DNA from 4 places in the Burkholderia sp. MSh2 genome. Region 2 is predicted to be linked to each of the others. Evidence: riboswitches for the same ligand, from Rfam matches in the RefSeq annotation. Region 2 holds a riboswitch; each other region holds the start of a gene.
What was found. Region 2 has a riboswitch for cobalamin ahead of GQ57_RS22625 (FecCD family ABC transporter permease). Riboswitches for the same ligand answer to the same signal wherever they lie in the genome.

Region 1 (7,524 bases), on a different contig from region 2:
ACCCGAACCATAGCACCCGACGCCGCGGACGAAACGGGCGCGGCCTCGCCTCCCGCCCTCCCGCTCCTTTCCCACGCCACCGACAAAACGTCTATAATTGGACATTCCATCGACCAGCCCGCCGATTCGCCCGACTCGGCACCTGCCTCGATGCCCTTGCCACGCCGGCCCGGAGCGACATGAGCGACTACCCCGTTTTCGACACGCTTTGCGATCTGCTGAATACGTCCGGTGCACGGTTCCGCGTGCTCGAGCATCCGGCCGAAGGCAAATGCGACGCGATCGCCGCGCTGCGCGGCACGCGCCCCGAACAGGGCGCGAAGGCGATGCTCTGCACGTTCAAGGACGGCGGCGACGCCACCGCGCTCGCCGTGATTCCCGGCCACCTGAAGATCGATTTCCGCAAGGTCGCCGCTGCCGTCGGGCGACGCAAGGCGACGCTCGCGCCGCCCGACCTGGCGGCCGCCGTCACGCGCTGCGTGATGGGCGCCGTGCCGCCGTTCGCGCTCGATGCCGGCATCACGCTCGTCGTCGATCCCGCGCTGGTCGAGCGCAACGCCGAGATCGCGTTCAACGCGGGCCGCCTCGACCGCTCGGTCGTGCTCGACGCGACCGACTACCTGCGGATCGCGCGCCCGCTGCTCGCCGACATCACGCGGCCGGAAACGGCTGACGGCCAGGCCCCCGCCGATTGACCGTTTCCCGCAGCCGTCGCATCGCTCCGCAACCCGAACCCGAACCTGAATCCGCCATGACCGCCTCCCGCAAAAAAGCGCCGTCCGAACAGGCGTCGCTGATCGAACAGGTACAGCGCATCGCCGAAGGGCTCGGCGCGATGTTCGCGCCGTTCACGGAGGTCGTGGTCCACGACCTGCGCACGCCGGAGCACGCGATCCTCGCGATCCACAACAACCTGTCCGGACGCGCGGTCGGCGATCCCGCGACCGAGCTCGGCCTCGCCCGCATCGCGGACGACGACTTCCCGCCCGTGCTCGCGAACTACCCGAACCGCTTCGCCGACGGCCGCACCGCGAAAAGCACGTCGATCGGCATCAAGGATTCGAGCGGCCGCTACGTGGCCGCCCTGTGCCTGAATGCCGACGTCACGCTGTTCCGCGGCTTCCAGGGCATGCTGAACCAGTTCTGCCGCACCGACGGCGAAGCCGTCGCCGACACGCTCGACCCGGCCGGCGCGGATGCGATCCGGCAGCGCATCGACGCATTCGCGATGCGCCTCGCAACGACGCCGCGCGAACTGAAGACCGAGCAGCGCCGCGAGCTGATGCAGACGCTGAAAACCGACGGCTTCCTCGAGGTGCGGCGCGCAATGGAGATCGTGTCGCAACATCTCGGCGTGTCGCGCGCGACGGTCTACAACGACGCGAAATGATGCCCGCGCCGCGTGCGCGCGGCGCGCCCGTTCACTTGACCTTTCCGACCCTCGAACGATCATGAACTCTCCGACCCTCCCCACTTACGACGATGTCGCCGCCGCCGCGGCCCGGCTCGAAGGCCATGCGCACCGCACGCCGGTCATGACGTCGCGGACGATCGACGAAGCGCTCGGCGCGCAGGTGTTCTTCAAATGCGAGAACCTGCAGCGCATGGGCGCCTTCAAGTTCCGCGGCGCCTTCAACGCGCTGTCGCGCTTCGACGCGACGCAGCGGCGCCACGGCGTCGTCGCGTTCTCGTCCGGCAACCATGCGCAGGCCGTCGCGCTGTCGGCGCGCATCCTCGGCATCCCCGCGACGATCGTGATGCCGCAGGACGCGCCGGCCGCGAAGATGGCGGCGACGCGCGGCTACGGCGGCAACGTCGTGACCTACGACCGCTACACCGAGGATCGCGAGCAGATCGGGCGCGATCTCGCCGAGCGGCACGGGTTCACGCTGATCCCGCCCTACGATCACGCGGACGTGATCGCCGGCCAGGGCACCGCCGCCAAGGAATTGATCGACGAAGTCGGCCCGCTCGACGCGGTGTTCACGCCGCTCGGCGGCGGCGGGCTGCTGTCGGGCACCGCGCTCGCCACGCGGGCGCTGTCGCCGCAGGCAACGCTGTACGGCGTCGAGCCGGAGGCGGGCAACGACGGTCAGCAATCGTTCCGCTCCGGGGCGATCGTGCATATCGACACGCCGCGCACGATCGCCGACGGCGCGCAGACGCAGCACCTCGGTCAACTGACGTTCGCGATCATCCGCCGCGACGTCGACGACATCCTGACCGCGACGGACGCGGAACTGGTCGACTGCATGCGCTTCTTCGCGACGCGCATGAAGATCGTGGTCGAACCGACCGGCTGCCTGTCGTTCGCGGCCGTGCGCCGGATGAAGGACGCGCTGCGGGGCAAGCGCGTCGGCGTCGTGATCAGCGGCGGCAACGTCGATCTCGAGAACTTCTGCAGCCTGGTGTCGGCCCCGGCCTGAGCGCAGCGGCGCGCGGAAAGATGCCGTCATCCGCGCGCCGTCGCGACTTGCCGTCGCGTTAAGTTTGGCGCCCTAGACTGAATAGGTTGTCCCGCAGTCAGTCGTGAAGGAGCCACCATGAATACGCACGCGATCGTCGCCGCCGCCCTGGCGGCCGCCTCTCTTACGGCGTTCGCTCAACCGGGCGCGACGTTCACCGGTTTTCCCTCGACATCGCCGCACGACCCCGCCGCGCAGGCCGCGCACCGTTCGCCCGGCGCGTTGCCGCGCGCCGGCATCGTGCTCGCGAAGATCGATCAGAACAATACGCCGCCCGATCGCGGCGACGACCCGGGCGGCCGCACGCACGCCGGCTCGCACATGTGACGGCGCGCGCCGGGCGCCGCTGCCGCGCCCGGCCTCAGAACGACGGCAGCGACGGATCGCGGGCGGCGAGGATCGCGTCGGTGCGCCGCTGCAGCGCGCCGTCGATCGTCTCCGGTTGCGGGATCAGCCAGTAGCGCTCCTCCCGGACGCCGTCGAACACGCGCTCGGCGAATGCGTCGGGCGTGAGGCCGTGCGCGTTCAGCATCGCGCGCATCGTGTCGACGAAGCCGCGCACCTCGGGCCGGTCGTGCGCGGTGCCGAACGGATCGTCGAAGATGCCCGAGTGCATGGGGCCCGGTGCGAGCAGCGACACGCCGACCGGCGCGCCGAGCATCTTCAGTTCGCCGTACAGCGATTCGGTCAGCGCGACCACCGCGAATTTCGTCGCCGAATACGGCGTCATCAACGGGCTCGGCAGGAATCCGCCCACCGATGCGGTGTTCACGACCCGCGCGGGCAGGTTGCGCTCGAGCATGCGCGGCACGAAGCTGCGGATCCCGTTCAGCACGCCGTGCACGTTGATCGCGAAGCTGCGCTCGAAGCGTTCCGGCGTGATTTCCCAGCTGAAGCCGGTGGCCATCACGCCCGCGTTGTTGAACAGCAGGTCCGCGCCGCCGAAGCGCTGCCAGGCCGCGGCCGCCAGCGCGTCGACGGCTTCCGGGCAACTGACGTCGGTCGGCACGCACAAGGTGTCGGTGTCGGTGTCGGTGTCGGTGTCGAGCGTCGCGGCGAATGCGTCGAGCTTCGCCGCGTCGAGATCGGCCAGCACGACGCGCATGCCGAGGGCGGCCGCGCGGCGTGCGAGCCCGCTGCCGATGCCGCTGGCCGCGCCGGTGATCACGGCGGTGCCGCCGTCGAAGCGAATCGTTTTCGTCATGTCGGTCGGAGTCCTGTCGGGTCGATGAAGGAAGCCGTGCGCGCGGGCCGTTCGGCCCGCGATATCCGCAGCAACATGCAACACCCGCCTCGTGTCCGCCTCGCCTGTTTGAACGAGATCGGGCGCCCGCGCCGCCAGCGCGACCCGGGCCAGCCGGTCGCACGGATCGCCGCGCACCCCGGGTTCGGCGGCGAGAAGGCGTTCCGCCGCGCGTTCGCCCGGTGGACGGGTGTCGCGCCGAGCCGGTTCCGGTGCGACCGAACGGCGGCGAACCGCCCCGTTTCGTCAGACATGAAAGGCGGCGGCGACGCACGATGAACAGGATTCCAACCGTTTTTTCCGGCAATGACGTTTTTTCGCACCCCTGCGCAACCGGACAATTGACGCGCCGGCGCGCCCGCCATTACCCTTGCGCGCTGATGGTTCCCGGAAACGGGATCAAATGGGAACGCAGGAGAGGCGGCGCCTCGAATCTGCGGCTGCCCCCGCAACTGTGAGCGGCGAATCCGTGCCACCGCATGCCACTGGGAAACCGGGAAGGCCGGCACGCATCGCGACCCGCGAGCCAGGAGACCTGCCATCGACCCGAGGTCCAAGCAGCCGCACCGGGCGGGGTGTCCCGATGCGCCAGGCGCCGCCGCTGGCGGTCGCCCGTTGCATGGACGGCCCGACCTCAGGATCTGCCCGATGTCCTCCGTTACCGCATCCGCTTGCGCGCCGCAAGCGTCGCACCGGCCCGCCGCCGGCGCGCACGCCCCGCCCGCGCGCCGTGCCATGTCGATCGCGTCCGCCGGCCCGCGCCGCGCCGACGCCCGCGACAGCAGCCTGACCGGCCCGGTCGCGCGATAACCCGCCCGATCACCGATAACAAAACCGGCGCTGCCCGCCGCCCGTTCCCGGTCGCCCACGCGCAGCCCGACAACAACGACAGCCTCATGAAGATTCGACACCTCCTTGCCACGTCCGCCGCGACCGCCCTGCTCTCGCCCGCCGCGCACGCCGCCGGCGACCTCGCGGCCTCGCCGACGGCCCCCGCCGCCGACGCCACCGACCTGCCGGCGATCACCGTGACCGACACGCGGCGGCTGCCCGAGTCGTTCGACCAGCGCTATGCGACGACCCAGGTGCTCACGCGCACCGATCTCGACCGGCTGTCGCCGAGCGACCCGAGCATCACCGAGGCGCTCGCGACGCTGCCCGGCGTGACCGTGTCGCAGAACGGCGGCCCGGGTTCGTCCGCGTCGGTCAGCATCCGCGGTTCGTCGGCAAGCCAGGTCGCCGTGTTCATCGACGGCATCCGGATCGGCTCGTCGACCACCGGCATCGCGCCGTGGTCGGATCTGCCGACTGAAGCGTTCGAACGCGTCGAGGTGATCTCGGGGCCGGCCGCCGCGTCGTTCGGCGCCAATGCGATGGGCGGCGTCGTGCAGCTCTTCACGCGCCGCGCCTCCAACCAGCCGAACCAGACGACCGTCTCGTTCGGCGGCGGGTCGAACAAGACCTTCGACACGCAGCTGCGCACCTCGGGCACGGTGCCGTCGACCGGGCCGCTCGCCGCGCTCGGCGGGCTCACCTACTCGCTGGGCCTGCACTCGTACAACACGGCCGGCATCGATGCGACGCAGCCCGTGCTGCCGTACCACGAGGCCGGCCGCAACCCGTACCACGCGCAGGATCTCGATGCGCGGCTCGGCTATGCGCGCGACAACTGGTCGATCTCGACGTTCGCGCTGTATCACCGGTCCGATCTGTCCTTCGACAACATCGGCTACGCAGACCGCCAGCTCGATCATCAGCTGACGACCGGTATCGCGTTCCACCTCGACATCACGCCCGACACGCAGTTCGACCAGTCGTTCGGTTATTCGAACGATCGCCAGTTCCTCTACGCAAGCAATCCGGCCGTCCCGACCGACCAGATCAATTCGCAGCGCATCAGCACGTCGACGTCGCTGACCCATCAGGAACGCGGCTTCCACCTGTTCGGCCTGCCGCTGTCGGGCGAGACCAAGCTGGCCTACGATTTCACGCGCGAGCAGGCGTTCCTGCCGATCGACATTCCAACCGGCGTGCCCACGCGCAACGATTCCGCGTTTTCGCTGCATCAGTCGGCAACGCTCGGCCCCGTGACCCTGTTCCTCGCGGGCCGTCACGAGATCATCGCCGGGCAGTCGGTGAACACCGGCAACGCCGCGCTGTCGTGGGCGATCACGCCGGTCTACACGGCGCGCGTGTCGTACGGCAACGGGTTCCGCCTGCCGACGTTCAACGACCTGTACTACCCCGGCTACGGCAATCCGAACCTCAGTCCGGAACGCAATACGTCGGTCGAGGCCGCGATCGACGCGAACACGTCGTACGGCACGTTCACGGCCGCGATCTACGACACGCGGATCACCAACCTGATCGCGTACAACCCGCTGACCTATTCGCCGATCAACATCGGCCGTGCGCATGTCAGCGGGCTCGACCTGTCGTACAAGGGGACGATCGGCAACTCGACGCCGGTGAGCCTCGCGGTCGGGCTCCTGAATCCGCAGGACGAGACCAACGACTCCTGGCTGAACCGCCGGCCGCGCCAGACGGTCAGCCTGAGCATCGACCACACGTGGGACGAGCTGCACCTGCACGCGCTGAGCACGGGCGCGTCGCTGCTCTACGGCGGCACGACGTTCGACGATCCGGCGAACATGACCTATCTGCCGTCGTATCTGACGGTGGGCCTGCGTGCGTCGTACCGGATCAATTCGCACCTGACGGTGTCGGCCACGCTGTCGAACCTGTTCGATCGCCAGTACGTGACCGCGTACGGTTACAACACGCTGGGGCGTACCGCGTTCGGGAAGATCAGCTATACGTTCTGACGCGTCGATGAAGAAGCCTTGGCGCGGCGCGGCAAGGCTTCGAACGGACAGCGGCCGCGCTGTCCGCCGCACGCGCCGGCCCGGCCAGGGTTTCGCCGCGGAAAACCGGAAGAACGCAACCCTGGCCCATCCTGCTCCCGCTCGACGACGTCGACAGGCGAAATGCCGAACTCGGCACGCCGACGAGCGTCGAACCCACCATCATCGTCGAAACACGTTGCGACGCCGTCCGGGGCGACCGGCCTGAACGCCCCGAACGCCCGGTCCCGACACGACGCACGCACTGCCGGGCCGTCGAGGCCGGAGAACCCTGCTGGACATTTGCTCCGTCAGGCCGTACGGTGGGCGGCACGCGCCGAAAATAAGCGCCCGACGCGCGGTGATCGGCCCTCGAGCCGTCGATCGCGAATTTCACGCCGCCGTCTTGCGATGGATGGCGCCGCACGCCCGACGACCCGGTTCGCCGCCCGCGCCTGCCGGCACGAACCGTGACGTGACGACGATCGATTGTTCAAGCCAATCCCGCCTGGAGATTCAATTGGAGCAGATCGGATATTCGTGGCCCACCTTCGATCAACTGACACGCTACCTGATCAGGCTGATCGATCCGGGAAAAATACTGGACATCGGCGCCGGCGGCGGGAAATACGGACGCATGCTCCGGGATGTCGTGCCGGATTGCCGCTTCACCGCACTGGAATGCGACGAGGCAACCCATCCGCTGCTGATCGACAACGGCTACGACGACATCATCGCCGGCCTCAGCGACACGCTCTACGATCGCCCCGGCGACGCGTACGACACGATCATCCTGGGCGATGTCATTGAACACATGCGCCACTCTCATGGCCGCGATCTCCTGGAATTCCTGAACTACCGGGCGCGCTACATCATCATCTCGACGCCCGAATGCATGCCGATGAGCGGGACCTCCTATTTCGAGAGCCACAATTCCGTGTGGCGGCCCGATTCCTTCATGTGGCATGACTTC
Region 2 (7,524 bases):
GGCGGCCGGCTTGGCTATGTGCTGTTCTACAAGGCCGATTTCTACTTCTCGCATCCGCTCGACGTGTTCAAGGTGTGGGAAGGCGGCATGTCGTTCCACGGCGGCTTCCTCGGCGTGACGCTCGCGATGATGCTGTTCGCGTGGCAACGCAAGCGCCACTGGCTGCAGGTCACCGACTTCGTCGCGCCGATGGTGCCGACGGGGCTCGCGGCCGGGCGGCTCGGCAACTTCATCAACGGCGAGCTGTGGGGGCGCGTGACCGATCCGTCCGCACCGTGGGCGATGCTGTTCCCTGGCGCGATGCGCGACGATGCGGCATGGCTGCCGAAGCATCCGGCGCTCGTCGAGAAGTGGCATCTTGCCGACGTGTTCATGCAATACCAGATGCTGCCGCGCCATCCTTCGCAGCTCTATGAAATCGCGCTCGAAGGCATCGTGCTGTTCTTCGCGCTGTTCTTCTTCTCGCGCAAGTCGCGGCCGATGGGCGCCGTGTCCGCACTGTTCCTGATCGGCTATGGCCTCGCGCGCTTCACGGTCGAATTCGCGCGCGAGCCCGACGACTTCCTCGGCCTGCTCGCGCTCGGCCTGTCGATGGGGCAGTGGCTGTCGTTGCCGATGATCCTCGCGGGTGTCGCGCTGATGGTCTGGGCGTATCGCCGTCGCGCGGCGAACGCGGCGGCGTGACGCGACGTCGATGCGCGCGCGTTCGTCGCGTGCATCGACAGTACGCACGCACAATGAAAAACGCCGGCCCGAGGGCCGGCGTTTTTGTTTCGGACTGCCGCGCGCCGTGCGTTACTTCATCTGCACGGAACCGTTGACGGTGACCGACACGGTGGCCTTGCCGCCTTCGACCGCGATCGGTGCGCTCATCTTCGCGCTGTCCATCGGCGCCGCGGCCATCGCCATCATGCGCGGATACGGCTGCACGTTGCGGCCGCCGCCGACATTCACGTCGCGGATCGTGTAGCTGCTGTAGCCGAAGGCCTTCGCGGCTTCGTCCGCGCGCGCGCGGAACGACTTGATCGCTTCGGTCGTGAGCTTCTGCTCGGCCGCGCGCTGTGCCTCGGGCGACAGCGAGAACTCGACGTTCGCGACCTGCATCAGGTTCGACAACTGGCCCGCGAGCTTCGACGCCGCGGCGAAATCGCGCGATTCGAGCGCGACTTCGGTACGGCCGCGCCATGCGGAAATCTTCCCGTCGCGATCGGTGCTCGGATAGACGGAGAAGGCGCCCGTGTGCGCAGTGACGCCCGATACGCCCTTCGCCTGCGACAGCGCTGCGTCGGCGCGCTGGTTCAACTGCGCGGTGAGGCTGCCCGGATCCTTGGCCTGCTGTTCGTAGAACAGCGTGATGTGGATGATGTCCTGCGGCACGTCGGCGCTGGCCTGCGACGAAAGCGACAGCACGCCCGCCGGCTCGGGAAAGTGCGGGTTCGCGGTCTGCGCATGCGCGGCGGGCGACGCGAGCGTCAGCGCGACGGGAACGGCGGCGGCGAGGGCGAGCGACAGCGCGAGTGCGGATTTCTTGGTCATTGTTGGACTCCTTGTGCGAGGGCGCGCACGCGGATTGCGCGTGCGCGACGCGGGCATGCCGCGCGACGGAAAAAGCGGCCGGCCCGATCGGCCGACAGCGGTTGCTTAGGCCGCGCGAACGTGCCGCGAGTTCCGCGGCGGCAGCGCGTGCCGACCGGATTTGACCTTTGGCGTGCGCCTACTTCATCAGCTTTTCGGTGATGAAGCGCCATTCGGCTCGCGTGACAGGCGTGATCGACAGCCGGTTGCCGCGTGCGAGCACGCGCATGTCGGCGAGCGCATCGTGCTCGCGCAGTGCGGCGAGCGGCACGAGCGGCGATTTCTTCACGTAGCGCACGTCGACGAGCAGCCAGCGCGGCGTTTCCCGCGTCGACTTCGGATCGTAATAGGGGCTGTCCGGATCGAACTGGGTGGGATCGGGGTAGGGTGTCGACGATACTTCGGCGAGGCCCGCGATGCCCGGCTCGGGGCAACTCGAGTGATAGAACAGCACGCCGTCGCCGATCTTCATCGTGTCGCGCATGAAGTTGCGCGCCTGATAGTTGCGCACGCCGGTCCAGGGCAGCGAACGCTGCGGGGCGTTGGCGAGATCGTCGATGCTTGCTTCGTCCGGTTCGGACTTCATCAGCCAGTATTGCATGGATCGTGATCGACGCAGAAAGAGGCTGCTACAAAAGAAAACGGCACCGGGACTTGCCCGATGCCGTTGGATAGGCCCCCGCCTTGGCCGCTAGGCCGGCATCCTGAACCTGAGGTTCAGAATTGGTCGCAGTTAGCAGCACTTCGGGTACATCAGACAGAGTGACGCGCGCGCCCGTGCTACAAATTTCCGCAACCGTGCACATGGCATTGGTTCAAGGAATATATGACCTTGGCGAACCAGGCAGGGAAGCTGACTGAACTGTGATTCGATGCGCCAATTTGACCACCGTTGATCGCCGAGATCAAGCGGAATCGACACATCGATTGAAACGTTACTGCGTCTCGTGCTGTGCGAGCACCGCACCGAGCTGTTCATTCATCTGGTGCATTGTACGACGGATTTCCTCCGCCGGAAATGCTTCACCGTGTCGCACGCTGGTTTGCAGCCGCAGCAACTCCGATGCGAGCGACAGCGCCGCCATGACGGCGATGCGATCGGTGCCGCGCACCGAACTGTTCGAGCGGATTTTCGACATTTCGGCGTCGACGCGCGCGACGGCTTCGAGCAGTGCCGCTTCGGTCTCGGCCGAGCAGGCGAGCCGATAGGCCTGACCGAGAATCGAGACTTCGATCTGCTTGGTGCTCATGCATGTTCTCCGTGGCTGGCCGCGTCATCGCCATCCTTGCGCGCCTGCGCATCCAGCAGGTCGAGCTGGTTGTCGGCCTGTTCCGCGCTTTTCGAGCGCGGCAGCTTTTCGAGAATCGCGTTCAGTTTCACCTGGGCGTCGTCGATCTTTGCCGACAGGGTGTCGCGCTCGGCTTCGAGCGTATTGCGTTCCTCGCGCAGTTGTGCGAGTTCCGCGCGGACAGTGTCCGCGTCCGCGCGCAATTGCGCGACCTGCTCCTCGAGCGCGAGCCGTTCCGAGTGATAGCGCTTGTTCAGCGAAATCAGACGGCCAATATTTTGAGATAGGGTTTCGAGTTCGTTGAGCATTTGCTGCGTCCTCTAAAGACCCAGCATTTTAGCGCGGAATAGCGCGCAATCCGACATCTGTAACGTTTCCAGTCGTAACTTCCCCCCTTCTTGCCGCGAATCGACGCGTCGCGCACGTCTCCGGGCGTTTCCTTGACGCTCGCGCGACCCGCTCCTAAACTGGCGCCGCCTCGGTGCTCGCGCGTGGAATGCGCGGTTAAACGGGAAGCAGGGCGCGGGCGCGAAGCCCGCCAGCCTGCGCTGCCCCCGCAACGGTAAGCGGCCGCGTCCCGTGACGCAGGCCGGCTCGGGCGCGTTTCGCATGCGGCTTTCGCACGCGGAGCGCGGGCCACTGCGCGTCATCGCGCGGGAAGGCGAGCCGGACCGCCGCCAGCCCGGATACCGGCCGAGACGGGGAGCCCGCACGGGCTTCGGGACGCGCGGCCCGCGGGGAGGCAGGGCGTGCAACGCTTCACGGAATCTTCTTCGATGCTGACCCCAATCGTCCGCGCGGCGCCCATGTCGTGTCTGTCCGGCAGCAACAGGTGGGTGCGCCGCGCGTCACGCGCGGGGCTGCGCGCGGCATGAGCGCCGCGCGCGCCACCGCGATCTGGGCGACGCTGGCCGCGGCGGTCGCGTTGCTGTTCGTCGCGTCGCTGTCGATCGGCAGCGTGCCGATGTCGCCGTGGCAGGCGCTCGCGTCGCTCGTGCCGCATGGCGGCGACGCGCTGTTCGCCGACATCGTCCGCACGCTGCGCCTGCCGCGCGCGCTCGCGGGCTTCGCGTGCGGCGCGCTGCTCGCGCTGGCCGGCGCGCTGCTGCAGGTGCTGCTGCGCAACCCGCTCGCGGAACCGTACGTGCTCGGCGTGTCCGGCGGCGCGGCCGGCTTCGCGCTCGTCGCGATGATCGCGGGCGGTGCGTGGTGGCTCGTCGATGCGTCGGCGTTCGCCGGCGCGCTCGTGTCGGTCGCGCTCGTGCTCGGTCTCGCGCGCCGCGAGCTGTGGCGCGGCGATTCTCGCGACGCGTCGCCGCGACTGCTGCTCACGGGCGTCGTGATCGCGGCCGGGTGGGGCGCGCTCGTTACGCTGCTGCTGTCGCTCGCGCCCGATGCGCGGCTGCGCGGCATCATCTTCTGGCTGACGGGCGACCTGAACGGCGTGACGGCGCCGTGGTTCGCGTGGGGTGCGCTGCTGCTGGCCGCATGCGTCGCGCTGCCAGCCGCGCCGCAACTGAACGTGCTGCTGCGCGGCGACTCGACCGCGCTCGCGCTCGGTGTGCCCGTCGCGCGCCTGCGCGTGCGGATCTATCTCGTCGCGTCGCTGGCCGCCGCGGCCGCGGTGACGACGGCCGGCACGATCGGCTTCGTCGGCCTCGTCGTGCCGCATGCGCTGCGTATCGCGTTCGGCAACGACCAGCGCATGCTGCTGCCGGCCGCGATGCTCGCGGGCGGCGGCGGCGTGATGGCGGCCGACCTGCTTGCCCGCACCGCGATCGCGCCCGCGCAGTTGCCGGTCGGCGTGATGACCGCCTTGATCGGCGTACCGGTGTTCCTGTGGATGTTGCTGAGGAGGCCGACGCGATGACGTGGGCCGCAGCATCCGCCGACACCGGCGGCCTGAACTACGCGGCCGTCGACGTGACGCTGAAGGCCGGCGCCCGCACGCTGCTCGACGGCTTCTCCCAGGCTTTCCGTCCGGGCGAGATCTGGTGCGTCGCCGGGCCGAACGGCGCGGGCAAGACGACGCTGCTCGCGACGCTCGCGGGGCTGCAGCAGCCGGCCGGCGGGCAGGTGGAGATCGACGGCCGGCCGCTTGTCGCATGGCCGCCCGATCGGCTTGCACAGCGGCGCGCGCTGATGCCGCAGCAACTGCATGACGCTTTCAGCGCGACCGTGTTCGACACGGTGTTGCTCAACCGCTTTCCGTATCTCGGCGGCTGGGGATGGGAGCGCGACGGCGACCGCGCGGCCGCGCGCGATGCGCTGGCGACGTTCGATCTGGCCGCGCTTGCATCGCGCGACGTGCTGTCGCTGTCGGGCGGCGAGCGGCAGCGCGTCGCGCTGGCCGCCACGCTGTGCCAGGATGCGCCGTTGATGCTGCTCGACGAGCCGCTGGCGCATCTCGACCTGCATCACCAGATCGATTGTCTGACCGCACTGGCCGGATGGCTCGACGCGGGCCCGCGCACGGTGCTGTTCTCGTGTCACGATCTGAACCTCGCGCGGCGTTTCGCGACGCATGCGTTGCTGCTCGACGGCCGCGGCCATGCGTGGGCCGGCCCCGTGCACGACGTCCTGACGCCGGAGCGCGCGAGCGAGGCGTTCGGCTATCCGCTCGTGCTGATCCGCGAGAACGGCCGCGATGCGCTGCTGCCGGCGTGGCCCGAGCGACAATGACGGTTTCCCCTGCGATGCGCGGCGCATGCCGCGCCAACGACACGGCTCCTCGATGACGACACCGACTCCCTTTCCGCCCGCGATCGCGCCGCTCGACGACGCGCTGCGCAAGCGCCTGCAGCATGTGATCGACCACAAGACCAAGCCGCCCGGCAGCCTCGGCCAGCTCGAGGCGATCGCGCTGCAGGTCGGCCTGATCCAGCGCACCGAGCGGCCGGTCGTGCAACGCCCCGCGATGATCGTGTTCGCCGGCGACCACGGGATCGCGGCGGAGGGCGTGAGCCCCTATCCGCAAGCGGTGACCGCGCAGATGGTCGCGAACTTCCTGGCCGGCGGCGCGGCGATCAACGCGTTCTCGGGCGTCGCGCAGAGCACGCTCGAGATCGTCGACGCAGGGGTCGCGTCGCCGCTGCCGGTGTCGGACCGGCTGGTGTCGCTGCCGGTCGCGCGCGGCACCCGCAATTTCGCGGCGGAGCCGGCGATGACGCGCGACGAGGCGATGACCGCGCTCGCGGCCGGCGCTGCACGCGTGCGCCTGCATGCGTCGCTCGGCACGAACGTGATCGGCTTCGGCGAGATGGGGATTGCCAACACGTCGTCGGCCGCCTGCCTGATGAGCCGCCTGCTCGGCGTGCCGGTCGACGCGTGCGTCGGGCGCGGCACCGGCCTCGACGACCAGGGCCTCGCGCACAAGCGCGCGGTGCTCGGGCGCGCGCTCGTCAAGCATTCGCACGCGATCGCGCCGCTCGACGTGCTCGCGACGTTCGGCGGCTTCGAAATCGCGATGATGACGGGCGCGTATCTCGCGGCCGCGAGCGAGCGGATGACGATCCTCGTCGACGGCTTCATCGCGACGGCCGCGCTGCTCGTCGCGGAGCGCTTCGTCCCCGCCGTGCGCGACTACTGCGTGTTTTCGCACACGTCGCACGAGGCCGGGCACCGGCGCATGCTCGAGCATTTCGGCGCGAAGCCGCTGCTCGCGCTCGACCTGCGGCTCGGCGAAGGCACGGGCGCGGCGCTCGCGCTGCCGCTCGTGCGTGCGGCGGCCGCGTTCCTTCGCGAGATGGCGAGCTTCGAATCCGCCGGCGTCGACAATCGTGACGCCTGATCGCGCGCGCGGCGTGCGTGCCGAACTGCGCTACTTCTTTGTCGCGCTCGGCTATTTCACGCGCGTGCCCGTGCCGCGCGCGATCGGCTACGCGGCCGGCGATCTCGACCAGGCCGCGCGCTATTTTCCGCTCGTCGGCGCCTGCGTCGGTGCGTGGGGCGCGCTCGTCTATCTCGCCACAGTGCGCGTGCTGCCCGCGTCGATCGCGGTCGGGCTGTCGATGGCCGCGACGCTGCTCGCGACCGGCGCATTCCATGAAGACGGCCTCGCCGACAGTTGCGATGCGTTCGGCGGCGGCTATACGCGCGACGACGTGCTGCGCATCATGCACGATTCGCGGATCGGCACGTTCGGCGCGGTCGCGCTCGTGATCGCGCTCGGCCTGAAATGGCAGGCGCTCGCGTCCATGTTGCCGCTGCGCGCGGCATGGACGATGATCGCCGCGCACGCGGCGAGCCGGGCGGCGGCCGTGAGCCTGCTGATGTCGCTCGACTACGTGCGGCCCGAGGGCAAGGCGAAGCCGGTCGCGCAACGCATGGGCGCGCGTGCGGCGTGCATCGCGGCGGCTTTCGGCCTGCCCTGGCTGTTCTGGCCGGACTGGCGCATGGGCGTGGCCGTTTGCGTCGCGCTCGTGCTGGTGCGCGCGTGGGCGGCCCGCTATTTCGTGAAGCGGATCGGCGGCTACACGGGCGATTGTCTCGGCTTCGCGCAGCAGTTGAGCGAACTCGCGATCTATCTGGTGGTGCTCGGATGGACGTCGTCCTGATCCGTCATCCGGCCGTCGGTGTCGAACCGGGCATCTGCTACGGACGCAGCGACGTGCCGCTCGCCGCACCGGCCGACGCCGGCGCGCAGGCCGTGCTCGCGCAT
Region 3 (7,524 bases), on a different contig from region 2:
CGTATCGGCCGTCGCGCTCACCTCCCTTGCCTCGATCGCGACGGCCATGGCGGCCGGCGTATCGAGCGTGATGCTCGCGGCGCGGTAGTCCTCGGTCGGCGGAAACGCGAGCTGCACGCTGAATTTGCCGGGGAACAGCGTATCCGTGTCGGTCAGGGTGTATGAAAGCCGGATCGAGTCGCCTTTCGAGAGCGCGGGAAACGCGACGATGCGCAGGTGTTCGGCGCTGAATTGCGGCGCCGCGGCCGTGACCGGCGCCGGCCGGTCGAAGATGCCGTGCTGGACGTCGACCGGTACCGTCGAGCCGTCGGCATGCACGGTCTGGGCGGCGTTGATGCCGAGCGTCTGGAGCTGCGCGTTGTACTGCAGCACGTACTGGCCGAAGCGGGCGATTGCGGCATCGGTCAGCAGCTTGACCGACAGGTCGACCTGCGCGGTGCGCCGGCCGGAGGCGTCGACCCTGATCGTGTTGTCGAGTCGCTCGACCTGGTAGTCGGCGGCGAAAGCGATCGGCGGCGCGAGCGTCAGGCACGCGGCGATGCCGAAGCGCGCAAGGCGCGAAAGGGAAGTGCGATGTCGAATCATGTGTGAAACCGGTCGTCAGGAATCGGGGTGGAGAAGGTGCGCGGGGAACCCGGTGCCGCATGGCGCCGGCCGGCGTGCATGCGCGCATGCACGCCGAGCCGTTGCCGTTACCGCGGGTCTTTTCATGCCGCATCCTCGCAGGTTGGCGATCGCGGACGTGGCGGACGACCGCGATCGGATGTGCTTCTCGTCGTGTGGAACGTCACGCATACCGCCTTGCCGCACGCGGCATTTACAGAATGACGTACGAGCCGGCCAGGATTTTTGCGATCGCCGCGAAGGAAACGGCCCGCGCCTTCGCCGGGAACGGAAAAATGAGTGCCATAGTCAGCCACACGACGACGGCAACGTACAACCGGAACGTGCGCATGGATCGCATCGGTGTCGACAAAGGCACGGCCAACGGATCCGACCGTAGCCAGCGCGCGCCGACCCGTCCATCCCCGCAGCTTCTTCCGGCAGGTCGTTTGCGCGACGGAACCCGACCCGGTCGGGCATCGCGCTCGCCGGCCGATCGCGGCGGATGATTGAACGATCGTCAACGCAGCCGTGTCCGGTCGGGCACGCCGCGCGCCCCGCGGGCGGATACGAGCGACGGGATCGTGCAACGGCAATGCGCCGGCGGCGGCCCCGCCGTCCGCCTTGACGCTCCCGCCCGCTGCACCTACACTCGCACGCGTTTCGGTGCTCGCGCGCGCCCGCCGGCGCGCGCAGTTAAACGGGAAACAGGAAGCGAGCCCGCACCGCGGCCGCGCCAACCTGTGCTGCCCCCGCAACGGTAAGCGAACGCGTCGCGCCATGCGCGATGCAGCGCCGCTTCGCCGCATGCCGCGCGCATGCGGACGACCGCCACTGGATGCCGCGCGCATCCGGGAAGGCGAAGCGGCGTGTTCGTCAGCCCGGATACCGGCCCAAACGTTGGGGTTCAGCGCCGCGGGGAGGCGGCGCATCGTCCACGGCCGCAGCAGGCCCGACGCCCGCGCCTGTCCCGCTTCCTCCGCCCCGCGCGCATGCACCCGGCCGGCGCGGCGAACGGCACGCGGCACGCGCCGGGCCGGCGGCAGCCGTGTTGGCATTCACGATGTCGACCGTTCGCAAGGATGCACCATGCCCGATTCGTCGTTCCGACCGCCCCGCGACCGTGCGTCCGGTGCGTGCGGCGAATGTCCCGCGATCCGCCCGATGAACCGCCACGCCGCTCCCGACGCGACGATCCCGGCCTGATTCCTTCTTCGACACTGGACCTACCATGACCCTTCGCAAGCTTCCCGTCACGATCGTCACGGGCTTTCTCGGCAGCGGCAAGACCACGCTGATGCGCCACATCCTGCAGCATGCCGAGGGCCGCCGCATCGCGGTGATCGTCAACGAATTCGGCGAGCTCGGCATCGACGGCGAAATCCTCAAGGGCTGCGGCATCGGCTGCGACGACGCGCAGGGCGAAGCGTCGGGCCAGCTCTACGAACTCGCGAACGGCTGCCTGTGCTGCACCGTGCAGGAAGAGTTCTATCCGGTGATGGAGGCGCTCGTCGAACGGCGCGCGGACATCGACCACGTGCTGATCGAAACCTCCGGGCTCGCGCTGCCGAAGCCGCTCGTGCAGGCGTTCAACTGGCCGGCGATCCGCAACAGCTTCACGGTCGACGCGGTCGTGACCGTCGTCGACGGGCCGGCCGCCGCGAGCGGCCAGTTCGCGGAAAACCCGCAGGCGGTCGACGCGCAGCGCCGCGCCGATCCGAACCTCGACCACGAATCGCCGCTGCACGAGCTGTTCGCCGACCAGCTGTCGTCCGCCGATCTCGTGATCGTGAACAAGGCCGATCTCGTCGACGACGCGGCATTCGCGCAGATCGAAACCGCGATTCGCGACGAGATCCCGCCGCAGGTGAAGATCGTGCGCGCGACGCGCGGCGAACTCGATCTCGCGATGCTGCTCGGCCTCGAATCGGCGTCGGAAGACACGATCCACCTGCGCCACGACCATCACGGCTCGGCCGAGGACGGCGATCACGATCACCATCACGACGATTTCGACTCGGTGGTCGTGTCGGGCGACGCCGGCTCGCGCGAAGCGACGATCGCCGCGCTGCAGCGGCTCGTCGAAACGCACACGATCTACCGCGCGAAGGGTTTCGCCGCGCTGCCCGGCGCGCCGATGCGGCTCGTGATCCAGGGCGTCGGTCGCCGCTTCGACAGCTATTTCGACCGCCGCTGGCAGGACGGCGAAACGCGCGCGAGCCGTTTCGTGCTGATCGGCGAGGATCTCGACGCCGCCGCGCTGCAACGCGCGTTCGACGCCGCCTGCGCGGCCGAGCCGCAACAGGCATAACGCACGATGCATCTGCTGCGCACCACGCCGGGCGGCTTCGTCGACGATACGCAGGGCGTCGTCCGGATCGACCAGCAGCCGGCCGACATCGTGATCCTGAGTTCGGCCGACACGACGCTGTCGCTGCTCGCGAGCGTCGTGCCGCAACTGCCGGCCGGGTTCCCGAGCGTGCGCCTCGCGAACGTCACGTTCCTGCGGCAGCCGGCGTCCGTCGATTTCTATGTCGACGACGTGCTGCGGCACGCGAAGTCCGTCGTGATCGACCATCTCGGCGGCGAGGCGTACTGGCCGTACGGGATCGAGCAGGCCGTGTCGCTCGCGACGAAGCGCGGGCAGCAGCTCGCGATGTTCTCGGGCGACCTGCAGGAGGACCCGAACCTCGTCGCGAAAAGCACGGTCACGCCCGCGCTGTGCCGGCTGTGGTGGCGTTACCTGCGCGAAGGCGGCGTGCACAACGCCGAGGCGCTGTTGCGCAGCATCGCGTTTCATACGCTCGGGTTCGGCGACGAGCCCGAGCCGCCGCGCCCGCTGCCGGCCGCCGCGCTGTATCACCCGGCGCGCGAGCGCGCGAGCGTCGACGACTGGCTGCCGCGCTGGACGCCCGGCGCGCCCGTCGTCGCGATCCTGTTCTATCGCGCGCACTGGCAGGCCGCGAACACGGCCGTGTTCGACGCGCTGGCCGACGCGCTCGTGCGGGAAGGGCTGAACCCGCTGCCGATCGCGGTGACGTCGCTGAAGGACGCGGTGAGCCGCGAAGTCATCACGCAGCTCTGCGACGCGCACGGCGTCGCGCTCGTGCTGAACACGACCGCGTTCGCGGCCGGCGCGATCGACCGCCCCGAACACGAGGTGCTCGCGGGCGATGCGCCGGTGCTGCAGGTGATCCTGTCCGGCGGCAACCGCGACGCGTGGGTGGCCGACAACCAGGGCCTGCACGCGCGCGACATCGCCATGCACATCGCGCTGCCCGAGGTCGACGGGCGCATCGTCACGCGCGCGGTGAGCTTCAAGGGGCTCGCGTATCGCTGCCCGCATACCGAGGTCGACGTCGTGCGCTACCAGCCGGACGCGGAGCGGATCGCGTTCGTCGCGGCGCTCGCGCGCGGCTGGTGCCGGCTGCGCACGCTCGAGCGCGCCGACAAGCGCGTCGCGCTGATCCTCGCCAACTATCCGCAAAGCGAAGGGCGGATCGGCAACGGCGTCGGGCTCGACACGCCGGCGTCCGCGCTGCGCGTGCTCGCGGCGCTGCGCGATGCGGGCTACGCGGTGGCCGACCTGCCGCCCGACGGCGATGCGCTGATCGCGCGGCTCACCGAAGGCGTGACCAACGACGCGGCCGTGCATGCGCTGCGCCCGGCGTTCCAGAGCTACGCGCTGGCCGACTACGTCTCCCGTTTCGCGCGGCTGCCGGCCGCCGTGCGCGACGCGCTGAACCAGCGCTGGGGGCCGCCCGAAGCCGATCCGACGATACGGCAGGGGCGTTTCACGATCGCCGGCTGGCGCGCGGGCAACGTGTTCGTCGGCATCCAGCCGTCGCGCTCGCGCGACGAAAACGACTACGCGAGCTATCACGACGCGGACCTCGTGCCGCCGCACGCGTATCTCGCGTTCTACTTCTGGCTGCGCGATGCATATCGCATCGACGCGGTGATCCACCTGGGCAAGCACGGCAACCTCGAATGGCTGCCGGGCAAGAGCGTCGCGCTGTCCGATGCGTGCTGGCCCGACCTGACGCTCGGGCCGCTGCCGCACCTGTATCCGTTCATCGTCAACGATCCGGGCGAGGGCAGCCAGGCGAAGCGGCGCGCGCAGGCCGTGATCGTCGATCACCTGATGCCGCCGCTCACGCGCGCGGAAAACTACGGCCCGCTGCAGGATCTCGAACGGCAGGTCGACGAATACTACGAAGCGCTGATGGTCGACGCGCGGCGCGCGAAGCTGCTGCGCAAGACGATCCTCGCGACGATCGCCGAGCACCGGCTGCACGACGAGCTGAGCGTGTCGCCGCCGCGCGACGCCGGCGACGAGGATGCGCTGCTCACGCGCGTCGATGCGTGGCTGTGCGAGCTGAAGGAAGCGCAGATTCGCGACGGGCTGCACGTGTTCGGCGCGTCGCCGGCCGGCCGCCAGCGGCGCGACACGCTGCTCGCGCTCGCGCGCTTTCCGGTCGGCGACGGCAAGGGCGTGCGTGCGGGGCTGATCGGCGCGCTGGCGCGCGATCTCGCGCTCGGCGACGATTTCGATCCGCTCGCGGCCGACTGGGCCGCACCGTGGGCCGGCCCGCGGCCGGCGATCCTGCAGGCGCTCGACGCGTCGCCGTGGCGCCACGCGGGCGATACGCGCGAGCGGCTCGAACGGCTGGCGCAGCAATGGCTGGACGGGCTGTGCGCGGCCGACGGCGGTGCGGCGAGCGTCGACGCGGCGCCGCCCGGCGCGTGGCCGCATACGCGCGAGGTGATCGAGCGCGTCCGCGCGACGCTGATCCCCGCGCTCGACGCATGCGGCGACGAGGAAATGCGCCAGTTGCTGCGCGGGCTCGACGGCCGTTTCGTGCCGCCGGGGCCGAGCGGCTCGCCGTCGCGCGGCCGTCCCGACGTGCTGCCGACCGGCCGCAACTTCTACTCGGTCGACACGCGCGCGGTGCCGACGCAAGCCGCCTGGTCGCTCGGCCTGAAATCCGCGCAGCAGCTGATCGAGCGCCATCTGCAGGATCACGGCGACTATCCGCGCGCGATCGGCCTGTCAGTGTGGGGCACGGCGACGATGCGCACGGGCGGCGACGATATCGCGCAGGCGTTCGCGTTGCTCGGCGTGCGGCCGAAATGGGCGCACGGCAGCCATCGCGTGACCGACTTCGAGATCCTGCCGATCGAGATCTTCGATCGGCCGCGCATCGACGTGACGCTGCGCGTGTCGGGTTTCTTCCGGGACGCGTTCCCGAACCTGATGCACCTGTTCGACGCGGCCGTGCAGGCCGTCGCCGCGCTCGACGAGCCCGAGTCGCTGAACCCGATCCGCGCGCGCGTCGAGCGCGAACGCGCGAAGTGGATCGCGCAGGGCGTGGCCCCCGACGAAGCGCGACGCCGCGCCGGCTGGCGCGTGTTCGGCGCGCGGCCGGGCAGCTACGGCGCGGGCCTGCAGGACCTGATCGACCAGCGCCGCTGGCAGACCGACGCCGATCTCGCGGCGGCGTACCGCCAGTGGGGCGGACATGCGTACGCGCAGAACAGCGCGGGCGACGCCGCGCCCGACGTGTTCGGCGAGCGGCTGGCGACGATCGACGTCGTGGTGCAGAACCAGGACAGCCGCGAGCACGACATCCTCGATTCGAACGACTACTACCAGTTCCAGGGCGGCATGACGGCGGCCGTGCGCCACCTGTCCGGACAACAGCCGAGCATTTACCACGGCGACCACGCGAATCCGGCCGCGCCGAAAATGCGCACGCTGCGCGAGGAAATCGCGCGGGTGATCCGCTCGCGCGTCGTCAACCCGAAATGGCTCGACGGCGTGAAGCGTCACGGCTACAAGGGCGCGGCCGAGCTGGCCGCGACCGTCGACTACCTGTACGGCTACGACGCGACCGCGCGCGTGCTGTCGGACCACCAGTACGCGCTCGTGGCCGATGCGTACCTGTTCGACGACGCGACGCGCGCATTCCTCGAACGGCACAACCCGGAGGCGCTGCACGGCATCTGCGAACGCTTCGTCGAGGCGATGCAGCGCGGCCTGTGGCAGCAACCGGGCGACTATCGCGAGCGGATCGAGGCGGTCTGGCTCGCGAGCGAACACATCCAGGAAAAGGGGCGGCGATGACCGATCCGACGACGTACCGCGCCCGCGCGGTCTTTCCGTTCGCGGCGCTCGTCGCGCAGGAGGCCTTGCAGCAGGCGCTGCTGCTCGCCGCGATCGACCCGTCGCTCGGCGGCGTGCTCGTGAGCGGGCCGCGCGGCACCGCGAAATCGACCGCCGCGCGCGGTCTCGCCGAACTGCTGCCGGAAGGGCAGTTCGTCACGCTGCCGCTGTCGGCGAGCGACGAACAGGTGACCGGCACGCTCGATCTCGCGCATGCGCTGGCCGACAACGGCGTGCGCTTCCGGCCGGGCCTGCTGTCCCGCGCGCATCGCGGCGTGCTGTACGTCGACGAAGTGAACCTGCTCGCCGACGGGCTCGTCGATACGCTGCTCGACGTCGCCGCGAGCGGCGTGAACATCGTCGAGCGCGATGGCGTGTCGCAGGCGCACGACGCGCGCTTCGTGCTGGTCGGCACGATGAATCCCGAAGAGGGCGAGCTGCGGCCGCAACTGCTCGACCGCTTCGGGCTGATGGTCGAACTGGAGAACTGCTTCGATGCCGCGCAGCGCGAGCGGATCGTGAAGGCGCGGCTCGCGTTCGATCTCGACCCGGACGCGTTCCGCGCACGCCATGCACCCGCGCAGCGCGAACTGGGCGACCGGATTCGTGCGGCGCGCGCACGGCTCGCGGCGCTGGATTTCGACGATGCCGTCCATGCGCGCGTCAGCGCGCTGTGCATCGACGCGGCCGTCGACGGGCTGCGCGCCGATCTCGTGATGCTGCGCGCCGCGCGTGCGCTCGCCGCGCTGGAGCAC
Region 4 (7,524 bases), on a different contig from region 2:
AGCGGTTCGCGGCCGAGCGTGAAAAGCGGCCGCCTGAACGGCGCGAGCGCGGCCTCGATGCCGGCCCAGTCGTCGACCATCCGCCAGTCGTCGCCCGGTTGCGGCGTCCACGGCGCGCGGCGCAGGGCCCACAGCGGCACGCCCGCGTCGCGTGTCGCGGCAGCAGCGTTCGCGCTGATCCGCGCCGCATACGGATGCGTCGCATCGATCACGAGGCCGATGCCGGCGCTGCGCAGGTACGCGGCGAGTCCGGCGGCGCCGCCGAACCCGCCGACACGCACGTCGCAGCGCAGGTCGGCGGGCACCTTGCCGAGGCCGGCGAGGCTGTACACGTGACCGGGCCCGAGCGCGCGCGCGATGTTCAGCGCGTCGCCGGTGCCGCCGAGCAGCAGGATGCGCGCGCTCATCGCGCCTCCCCGACGAAGCGGCCCTGCCGGTCGATCGCGAACATCTCGACGGCGACCGACGGTGGCACGACGTCGCGCGCGACGTGCAACGCCCGGGCGCAGACGAGATCGCCGAGCGGCACGCCGTCGGCCTGCGCGAGCTTCAGCGCCGCCTGGCTCGTGTTCGCGGCGCGCATCGCGGCCTGCAGCGCGTCGCTCGCGCCGGCCCCGGCCGCCCACTGCGCGAGCAGCGGCAGGTCGATGCTCGAATGGCGGCTGTGCAGGTCGAGGTGGCCGGCCGCGAGCTTGCTCAGCTTGCCGAAGCCGCCGCACATCGACAGGCGCGCGACCGGTGCGCGCCGCAGGTGCTTGAGCACCGCGCCCGCGAAATCGCCCATCTCGATCAGCGCCATCTCGGGCAGGCCGTAGTGGGCGCGCATCGCATCCTCGCTGGCGTTGCCCGTGCAGGCGGCGATGTGCGCGACGCCGTTGGCGCGCGCGACGTCGATGCCCTGATGGATCGACGCGATATAGGCCGAACACGAGAACGGCCGCACGATGCCGGTCGTGCCGAGAATCGACAGCCCGCCGACGATGCCGAGACGCGGATTCATCGTCTTCAGCGCGAGCGCCTCGCCGCCTTCGACGCCGATCGTCACGTCGAAGCCGCCCGCGTAGCGGTGCTCGGCCGCGAGCGCGTCGAGGTGGGCCGTCATCATCTGGCGCGGCACCGGGTTGATCGCCGGTTCGCCGACCGGCAGCGTGAGCCCCGCGCGCGTGACGGTGCCGACTCCCGGCCCCGCGTGAAAACGCACGCCGGGCGCCGCGGCGAGCGCGACGCGCGCGAAGATCAGCGCGCCGTGCGTGACGTCCGGATCGTCGCCGGCGTCCTTGAGCGTGCCGGCTTCCGCACCGTCGGCCGTCGCCCGGCAGAACTCGAGCCGCATCATCACGTGCTGCCCTTTCGGCAGCACGATCTCGACCGCGTCGTCCGCGTGCCCCGCGAGCAGCAGGCGCGCGGCCGCGAGCGACGTCGCGGTCGCGCAGCTGCCGGTCGTATAGCCGAAGCGCAGCGGCGCGGGCTGTTCGGGCGTTTCGTCGCGCATCACGCGTCCGTCGCGTGCGTTGCCGGCGCGCCCGCCGTATCGGCCGCGGCCGGCTTGCAGGTGTCGTACAGCGTGACCGGCAACGGCTGTCGCCACGTGTCGAAGCGGCCGAGCGGCTCGGCGTGCGCGAGCGACACGCGCGTCAGCGTGCCGCCGTGCGCGTCGCGCCACGCGGCCAGCGCCATCTCGCCCTGCAGCGTGACCGCGTTCGCGACCAGCCGGCCGCCGGGTTTCAGCGCCGTCCAGCACGCGTCGAGCACGCCGGGCGCCGTGGCGCCGCCGCCGATGAAGATCGCGTCGGGCGCGGCCAGGCCGGCGAGCGCATCGGGCGCGCGGCCGGCGACGAGCTGCAGGCCCGGAACGCCGAGCGCGTCGCGGTTGTGTTCGATGAAGCGTTGCCGCTCCGCATGCGATTCGATCGCGATCGCGTGGCACGACGGATGCGCGCGCATCCACTCGATGCCGATCGAACCGCTGCCGGCGCCGACGTCCCACAGCAGTTCGTCCGGCGCGGGCGCGAGGCGCCCCAGCGTCAGCGCGCGCATGTCGCGCTTGGTGAGCTGGCCGTCGTGACGGTACGCGTCGTCGGGCAGGCCGGGCGTCAGTGCGCGGCGCGGCGCGTCGGCGGCTGCGCGGCAGTCGAGCGCGACGAGGTTCAGCGCGGCCGTCTCGTCGACGGCCCAGTCCTGCGCGAGCCCGTCGAGACGCCGCTCGCGCGGCCCGCCGAGATGCTCGAATACGCTGACGCGGCTCGGCCCGAACCCGCGTGCGACGAGTTCGGCCGCGACGGCGGCCGGCGTGCGGCCGTCGGCGCTCAGCACGAACAGGCGACGGCCCGGCAGCAGGTGTCGCGCGAGCGTCGCGAGCGGACGGCCGACGAGCGACACCGCGCCGGTCTCCTGCAGCGCCCAGCCGAGGCGCGCGGCCGCCAGCGACAGCGACGACGGCGCGGGCAGCACGCGCCATTCGTCCGGGGACAGCGTGCGCGCGAGCGTGGCGCCGACGCCGAACAGCATCGGGTCGCCGCTCGCGAGCACGCAGACCGGCGACGGGCGACGCGCGAGCACGCCCGCGAGATCGAACGGCGACGGCCACGCCTCGCGCGCGGCCGGCAGCCGTGCGGGCAGCATGTCGAGATGGCGCCTCGCGCCGACGACGAGCGTCGCGTCGAGCAGCGCGCGCCGCGCGCTGCGTCCGAGCCCCGCGTAACCGTCGTCGCCGATGCCCACTATCGTCAGCCACGCCGTCATGCACCCTTCCCCATCGTTCGATTCCGTTCCGTTTGTTGCGATGCGCGACCGCCGGGCCGCCGCGCGTTGATCCACCGGCACGCCGGTGCGATGCGGCCGCCGCTGCCGGGCGCGCGCGGTGCCGGATTCCAGCGCGCGCGCGGCCTCGTGCCGCGCCGCCAATCGTACCATTTGCGAGACAGCGCGAAACCGGCGCCGGCCTTGCTGCGACGCGGTTGCGGGGCGCATCGCCGATGCCGGGCCGGTGCGAAAATCGGGTATCCTACGGCCGTTCGTTCGCCGGTGCCCTTCGGGGCCGAAGAGGGAACACAGGGCGCGCCGCGCGCCGCTGTGGCTGCCCCCGCAACTGTAGACAGCGAGCCGCTCTCCCTCGCATGCCACGGGTTCCGCCGGGAAGGTCGGGAGCCGGCGTCGGCCTGTCAGCCAGAAGACCTGCCGGCCTGAAAGTGCGAGCGTGCCGGTTGGCGTCGGGCGGGGTGTACCGATGCGTCGACCGCGGCGCGACACCATTGCCTGCCCCGTTGAATTCCGCCTCCGTTCCGATTCCTGCATCGCCCGCCGTACGCCCGTCGGCGTGCCCGGGGCTCGTGCGCGTGGTCGCGGCCGCCGACGGCGGACTGTGCCGGATCAAGCTGCCCGGCGGCCGGCTCGAGGCCCGCCAGGCGCGGGCGATCGCCGCTGCCGCGCGCCAGTACGGCTCCGGCGCGATCGACGCGACCAATCGCGCGAATCTGCAACTGCGCGGCATTCGCGACGGCGCCGCCGCCGCGCTGACGCAGGCCTTGCTCGATGCGGGGCTCGGCCCGCGCGTCGACGCCGCCGCGGATCGCGCCGCGCTCGCCGCGAGCGACGACGTCCGCAACCTGATGCTCAGCCCGCTCGCCGGGCGCGATCCCGCCGCGCTCGTCGACAGCCGCGCGCTGGCCGCACCGCTGTTCGACCTGCTGGCGCGCGAACCGCGTCGCGGCGAGTTGTCGCCAAAATTCGCGATCCAGCTCGACGGCGGCGAATCGGTCGCGGCGCTCGATCATCCGCACGACATCTGGCTCGCCGCATGGCGTCGCGGCGACGGCGTCGTGCGCATCGCCGCCGGGCTGGCCGGCTGCCCGCCGGTCGAAGCAGGCGATCCACCCGCGTCGGTCGACGTGGCGCCCGGACAAGCCGCCGCGCTCGTCCGCGCGTTGCTGTGCGCGTTCCTCGATCTCGCGCCGGCCGACGTCACGCGCATGCGCGCGCTGCTCGCCACGTGCGGCGAACGGGCGCTGCTCGAACGCGCGCAGCACGACCTGCCCTTTGCGCTCGCGGCCGATCCGGCGCTCACCGGCTGGCGGCGACCGCGTTGCGACGCCGCGCTGCGCTTCGGCGCGCGTGCGTCGCTCGACGCCGCATATTGCAGCGTCGGCGCGCAGTTCGTGCTCGGCCGGCTCGACGCGGCGCAACTGGAGCGGCTCGCCGCCCTGGCCGAGGCCGACGGCGACGGCACGCTGTCGATGACGCCGTGGCAAGGCGTGTTCATCCACGGCGTCGCGCACGGCCTCGCGCCGGCCACGCTCGATGCGCTCGCGTCGCTCGGCCTCGTCTGCGCGCCGTCCGACCCGCTGGCCGCGCTGGTCGCGTGCGCCGGCAGCACGGGCTGCGCAAAAGCGCGCGCCGATACGAAACACGACGCGCTCGCGCTCGCCGCGCGCCTCGGCGATCCGGTCGACGTGCACCTGACCGGCTGCGAACGCCACTGCGCGTTGCCGCATCCCGCGACGCACACGCTCGTCGCGGTCGCGCCCGCGCGGTACGACCTCTACCGGCGTGACGCCGCCGCGGGCCTCGGCGCCCCGCTCGCGCGCCATCTGACGATTGACCAGGCCGCGGCCCGACTGACGGGCGCGCGGCACAGCCAGGACACCACCGATGCTTGACTACATTCGCGACGGGCAGGAAATCTACCGCCAGTCGTTCGCGACGATTCGCGCCGAGGCCGATCTGTCGAGGATCCCGCCCGATCTCGAGAAACTCGCGGTGCGCGTGATTCACGCGTGCGGGATGGTCGACGTCGTCGACGCGCTGCGTTTTTCGCCCGGCGCGGGCACGGCGGGCCGGACGGCGCTCGCGGCGGGTGCGCCGATCCTGTGCGACGCGAAGATGGTTGCCGAAGGCATCACGCGCACGCGGCTGCCGGCGGCCAACCGCGTGATCTGCACGCTCGGCGAGCCGGAGGTGCCCGATCTCGCCCGGCATCTCGGCAACACGCGCTCGGCCGCCGCGCTCGAACTGTGGCGCCCGCATCTCGCGGGCAGCGTCGTCGTGATCGGCAATGCACCGACCGCGCTGTTTCACCTGCTCGACATGATCGATGCCGGCGCGCCGCGCCCCGCGCTGATTCTCGGGTTCCCGGTCGGTTTCATCGGCGCGGCGGAATCGAAGGCGCTGCTCGACGCCGACAGCCGCGGCGTGCCGTACGTCGCCCTGCTCGGCCGGCGCGGCGGCAGCGCGATGGCCGCCGCCGCGGTCAATGCGCTCGCGACGGAGGCCGAATGACGCGCGCACGCGGACGCCTGTTCGGGGTCGGCGTCGGCCCCGGCGATCCCGAGCTGATGACGATCAAGGCCCTGCGCGTGCTGCAGGCCGCGCCCGTGGTCGCGTATTTCGTCGCGAAGGGCAAGAAAGGCAATGCGTACGGCATCGTCGAGGCGCACCTGCAGGACGGGCAGACGCAACTGCCGCTCGTCTATCCGGTGACGACCGAGGCGTTGCCGCCGCCGCTTTGCTACGAGACGGTGATCGCCGATTTCTACGACACGGCCGCCGGAATCGTCGCGGCGCACCTCGACGCGGGGCGCGACGTCGCGGTGATCTGCGAAGGCGATCCGTTCTTCTACGGGTCGTACATGTACCTGCACGACCGCCTCGCGCCGCGTTACGACACCGAGGTCGTCCCCGGCGTGTGCGCGATGCTCGGCGGCACGGCCGTGCTCGGCCAGCCGCTCGTCTATCGCAACCAGAGCCTGTCGGTGCTCTCGGGCGTGCTGCCCGCACCCGAGTTGCGGGCCCGCCTCGCGCAAGCCGACGCCGCCGTCGTGATGAAGCTCGGCCGCAATTTCGACAAGGTGCGGCGCGTGCTCGACGAACTGGGGCTCGCGAAACGCGCGCTGTATGTCGAGCGCGCGACGATGGCGAGCCAGCGCATCGTCCCGCTCGACGAAGTCGACCCGATGGCGTCGCCGTATTTCTCGCTGCTCGTGGTGCCGGGGGAAAAATGGCAAGGATGACGACCCCGCCCGCGATCGTGATTCTCGGCGCGGGCGCGCTCGACACCGCGCGGCGCATCCAGGCGCACTTTCCGGGTGCGCGCGTGCACGGGCTCGCCTCGCGCGTCGAGGCCGACGTGCCGTTCGACGAACTCGGCGCGCACCTGCGCGAACTGTATGCGCGCGGCCTGCCGATCGTCGCGCTGTGCGCGGCCGGCATCGTGATCCGCTGCCTCGCGCCCGCGCTGGCCGACAAGGGCGTCGAGCCGCCCGTGCTGGCGGTCGCCGAAGACGGCTCGGCCGTCGTGCCGCTGCTGGGCGGCCTGACGGGCGTCAACGCGATCGCGCGCGAGATCGCCGCATGCGTCGGCGTCGCGGCCGCGATCACGACGAGCGGCGAATTGCGCTTCGGCGCGTGCGTGCTCAATCCGCCCGAAGGCTATGCGCTCGCCGATCTCGCCCAGGGCAAGCGGTTCGTCTCCGATCTGCTCGCGGGCACGCCGACACGTATCGACGGCGCGGCGCCGTGGCTCGACGCTGTCGCGCTGCCGCGCGACGACGCGGCCACGCATGCGATCCGCGTGACACCGGACGCATGGCGCGGCGCGCGCGACGAACTCGTGATCCATCCGCGCAGCGTGGTGGTCGGCGTCGACGCGCAAGCCGCGCGGGCGGACGCAGCGCTCGCCGCGCGCATCGAAGCACTGCTGGATGCGCAGGGCCTCGCGCGGCTGGCGTTGGCGGCCATCGTCGCGCCGGCCGCGGCGCTCGGCGACGCCGCGCTGGAAACCGCGGCGCAAGCGCTCGGCGTGCCGCTGCGCTTCGTCGATGTCGATGTCGATGTCGACAGCCGCGCCGGGACCGATGCGGCCACGCTGCTCGGCCACGCGCTGCGCGTCGCGCACACGCTTCACGCCGCACCGGCGGAGGGCCTTGCGTGCGCGGTCGCTTCGCACCCGGTTGACCCGGCCGCCATCGGCCGCGCGCGCGGCCGTCTGACGGTGCTCGGCCTCGGCCCCGGCGGCGCGGCGTGGCTCACGCCGGCCGCGCGCGCCGCGCTGGCGGACGCCACCGACATCCTCGGCTATACGACCTACGTGAACATGGCCGGCCCGTTCCGCGACGGCCAGCGCGTACACGGCACCGACAACCGCGAGGAGATGCAGCGCGCGCGTCACGCGTTCGCACTGGCGGCCGAAGGCCGACGCGTCGCGGTCGTGTCGTCGGGCGACCCGGGCGTGTTCGCGATGGCCGCGGCCGTGCTCGAGGCGCTCGACGAAGCGCGCGACCCGCACTGGGCCGCGGTCGACCTGCGCGTGGAGCCCGGCATCTCGGCGTCGCTCGCGACGGCCGCGCAGGCTGGCGCGCCGCTCGGCCACGACTTCTGCGCGATCTCGCTGTCGGACAACCTGAAACCGTGGGACGTGATCGAGACGCGCCTGCGACACGCGGCGCAGGCCGATCTCGTGATGGCGTTCTACAACCCGATCTCGCGCGCGCGGCCGTGGCAGCTCGATCGTGCGCTCGAGGTCGTGCGCGC

Region 1: it holds a riboswitch for cobalamin, as region 2 does, so the genes downstream of both, GQ57_RS04975 (TonB-dependent receptor domain-containing protein) here and GQ57_RS22625 (FecCD family ABC transporter permease) in region 2, are expected to answer to the same signal.
Region 3: it holds a riboswitch for cobalamin, as region 2 does, so the genes downstream of both, cobW (cobalamin biosynthesis protein CobW) here and GQ57_RS22625 (FecCD family ABC transporter permease) in region 2, are expected to answer to the same signal.
Region 4: it holds a riboswitch for cobalamin, as region 2 does, so the genes downstream of both, cobG (precorrin-3B synthase) here and GQ57_RS22625 (FecCD family ABC transporter permease) in region 2, are expected to answer to the same signal.

What each region holds. Positions count from the first base shown of each region.
Region 1 is NZ_JPGM01000006.1:83,233-90,756, forward strand. Features, by position in the region: gene GQ57_RS04945 (YbaK/prolyl-tRNA synthetase associated domain-containing protein) at 180-695, shown strand; gene GQ57_RS04950 (helix-turn-helix transcriptional regulator) at 752-1,390, shown strand; gene GQ57_RS04955 (threo-3-hydroxy-L-aspartate ammonia-lyase) at 1,452-2,426, shown strand; gene GQ57_RS04960 (hypothetical protein) at 2,544-2,792, shown strand; gene GQ57_RS04965 (SDR family NAD(P)-dependent oxidoreductase) at 2,827-3,669, opposite strand; cobalamin riboswitch at 4,073-4,265, shown strand; gene GQ57_RS04975 (TonB-dependent receptor domain-containing protein) at 4,605-6,533, shown strand; gene GQ57_RS04980 (methyltransferase domain-containing protein) at 7,027-7,524, shown strand, end outside.
Region 2 is NZ_JPGM01000035.1:64,900-72,423, reverse strand. Features, by position in the region: gene lgt (prolipoprotein diacylglyceryl transferase) at 1-684, shown strand, start outside; gene GQ57_RS22645 (SIMPL domain-containing protein) at 796-1,536, opposite strand; gene GQ57_RS22640 (EVE domain-containing protein) at 1,715-2,176, opposite strand; RNA gene ssrS (6S RNA) at 2,248-2,429, opposite strand; gene GQ57_RS22635 (cell division protein ZapA) at 2,511-2,825, opposite strand; gene GQ57_RS22630 (ATPase) at 2,822-3,172, opposite strand; cobalamin riboswitch at 3,327-3,576, shown strand; gene GQ57_RS22625 (FecCD family ABC transporter permease) at 3,736-4,734, shown strand; gene GQ57_RS22620 (ABC transporter ATP-binding protein) at 4,731-5,546, shown strand; gene cobT (nicotinate-nucleotide--dimethylbenzimidazole phosphoribosyltransferase) at 5,599-6,654, shown strand; gene GQ57_RS22610 (adenosylcobinamide-GDP ribazoletransferase) at 6,644-7,420, shown strand; gene cobC (alpha-ribazole phosphatase) at 7,405-7,524, shown strand, end outside.
Region 3 is NZ_JPGM01000081.1:23,137-30,660, reverse strand. Features, by position in the region: gene GQ57_RS38395 (DUF3857 domain-containing transglutaminase family protein) at 1-585, opposite strand, end outside; gene GQ57_RS42505 (hypothetical protein) at 825-1,112, shown strand; cobalamin riboswitch at 1,251-1,514, shown strand; gene cobW (cobalamin biosynthesis protein CobW) at 1,835-2,914, shown strand; gene cobN (cobaltochelatase subunit CobN) at 2,921-6,730, shown strand; gene GQ57_RS34005 (ATP-binding protein) at 6,727-7,524, shown strand, end outside.
Region 4 is NZ_JPGM01000081.1:4,561-12,084, forward strand. Features, by position in the region: gene GQ57_RS33910 (cobalt-precorrin-6A reductase) at 1-407, opposite strand, end outside; gene GQ57_RS33915 (cobalt-precorrin-5B (C(1))-methyltransferase) at 404-1,492, opposite strand; gene GQ57_RS33920 (bifunctional cobalt-precorrin-7 (C(5))-methyltransferase/cobalt-precorrin-6B (C(15))-methyltransferase) at 1,492-2,742, opposite strand; cobalamin riboswitch at 3,006-3,196, shown strand; gene cobG (precorrin-3B synthase) at 3,264-4,655, shown strand; gene GQ57_RS33930 (precorrin-8X methylmutase) at 4,648-5,274, shown strand; gene GQ57_RS33935 (precorrin-2 C(20)-methyltransferase) at 5,271-6,005, shown strand; gene cobJ (precorrin-3B C(17)-methyltransferase) at 6,002-7,524, shown strand, end outside.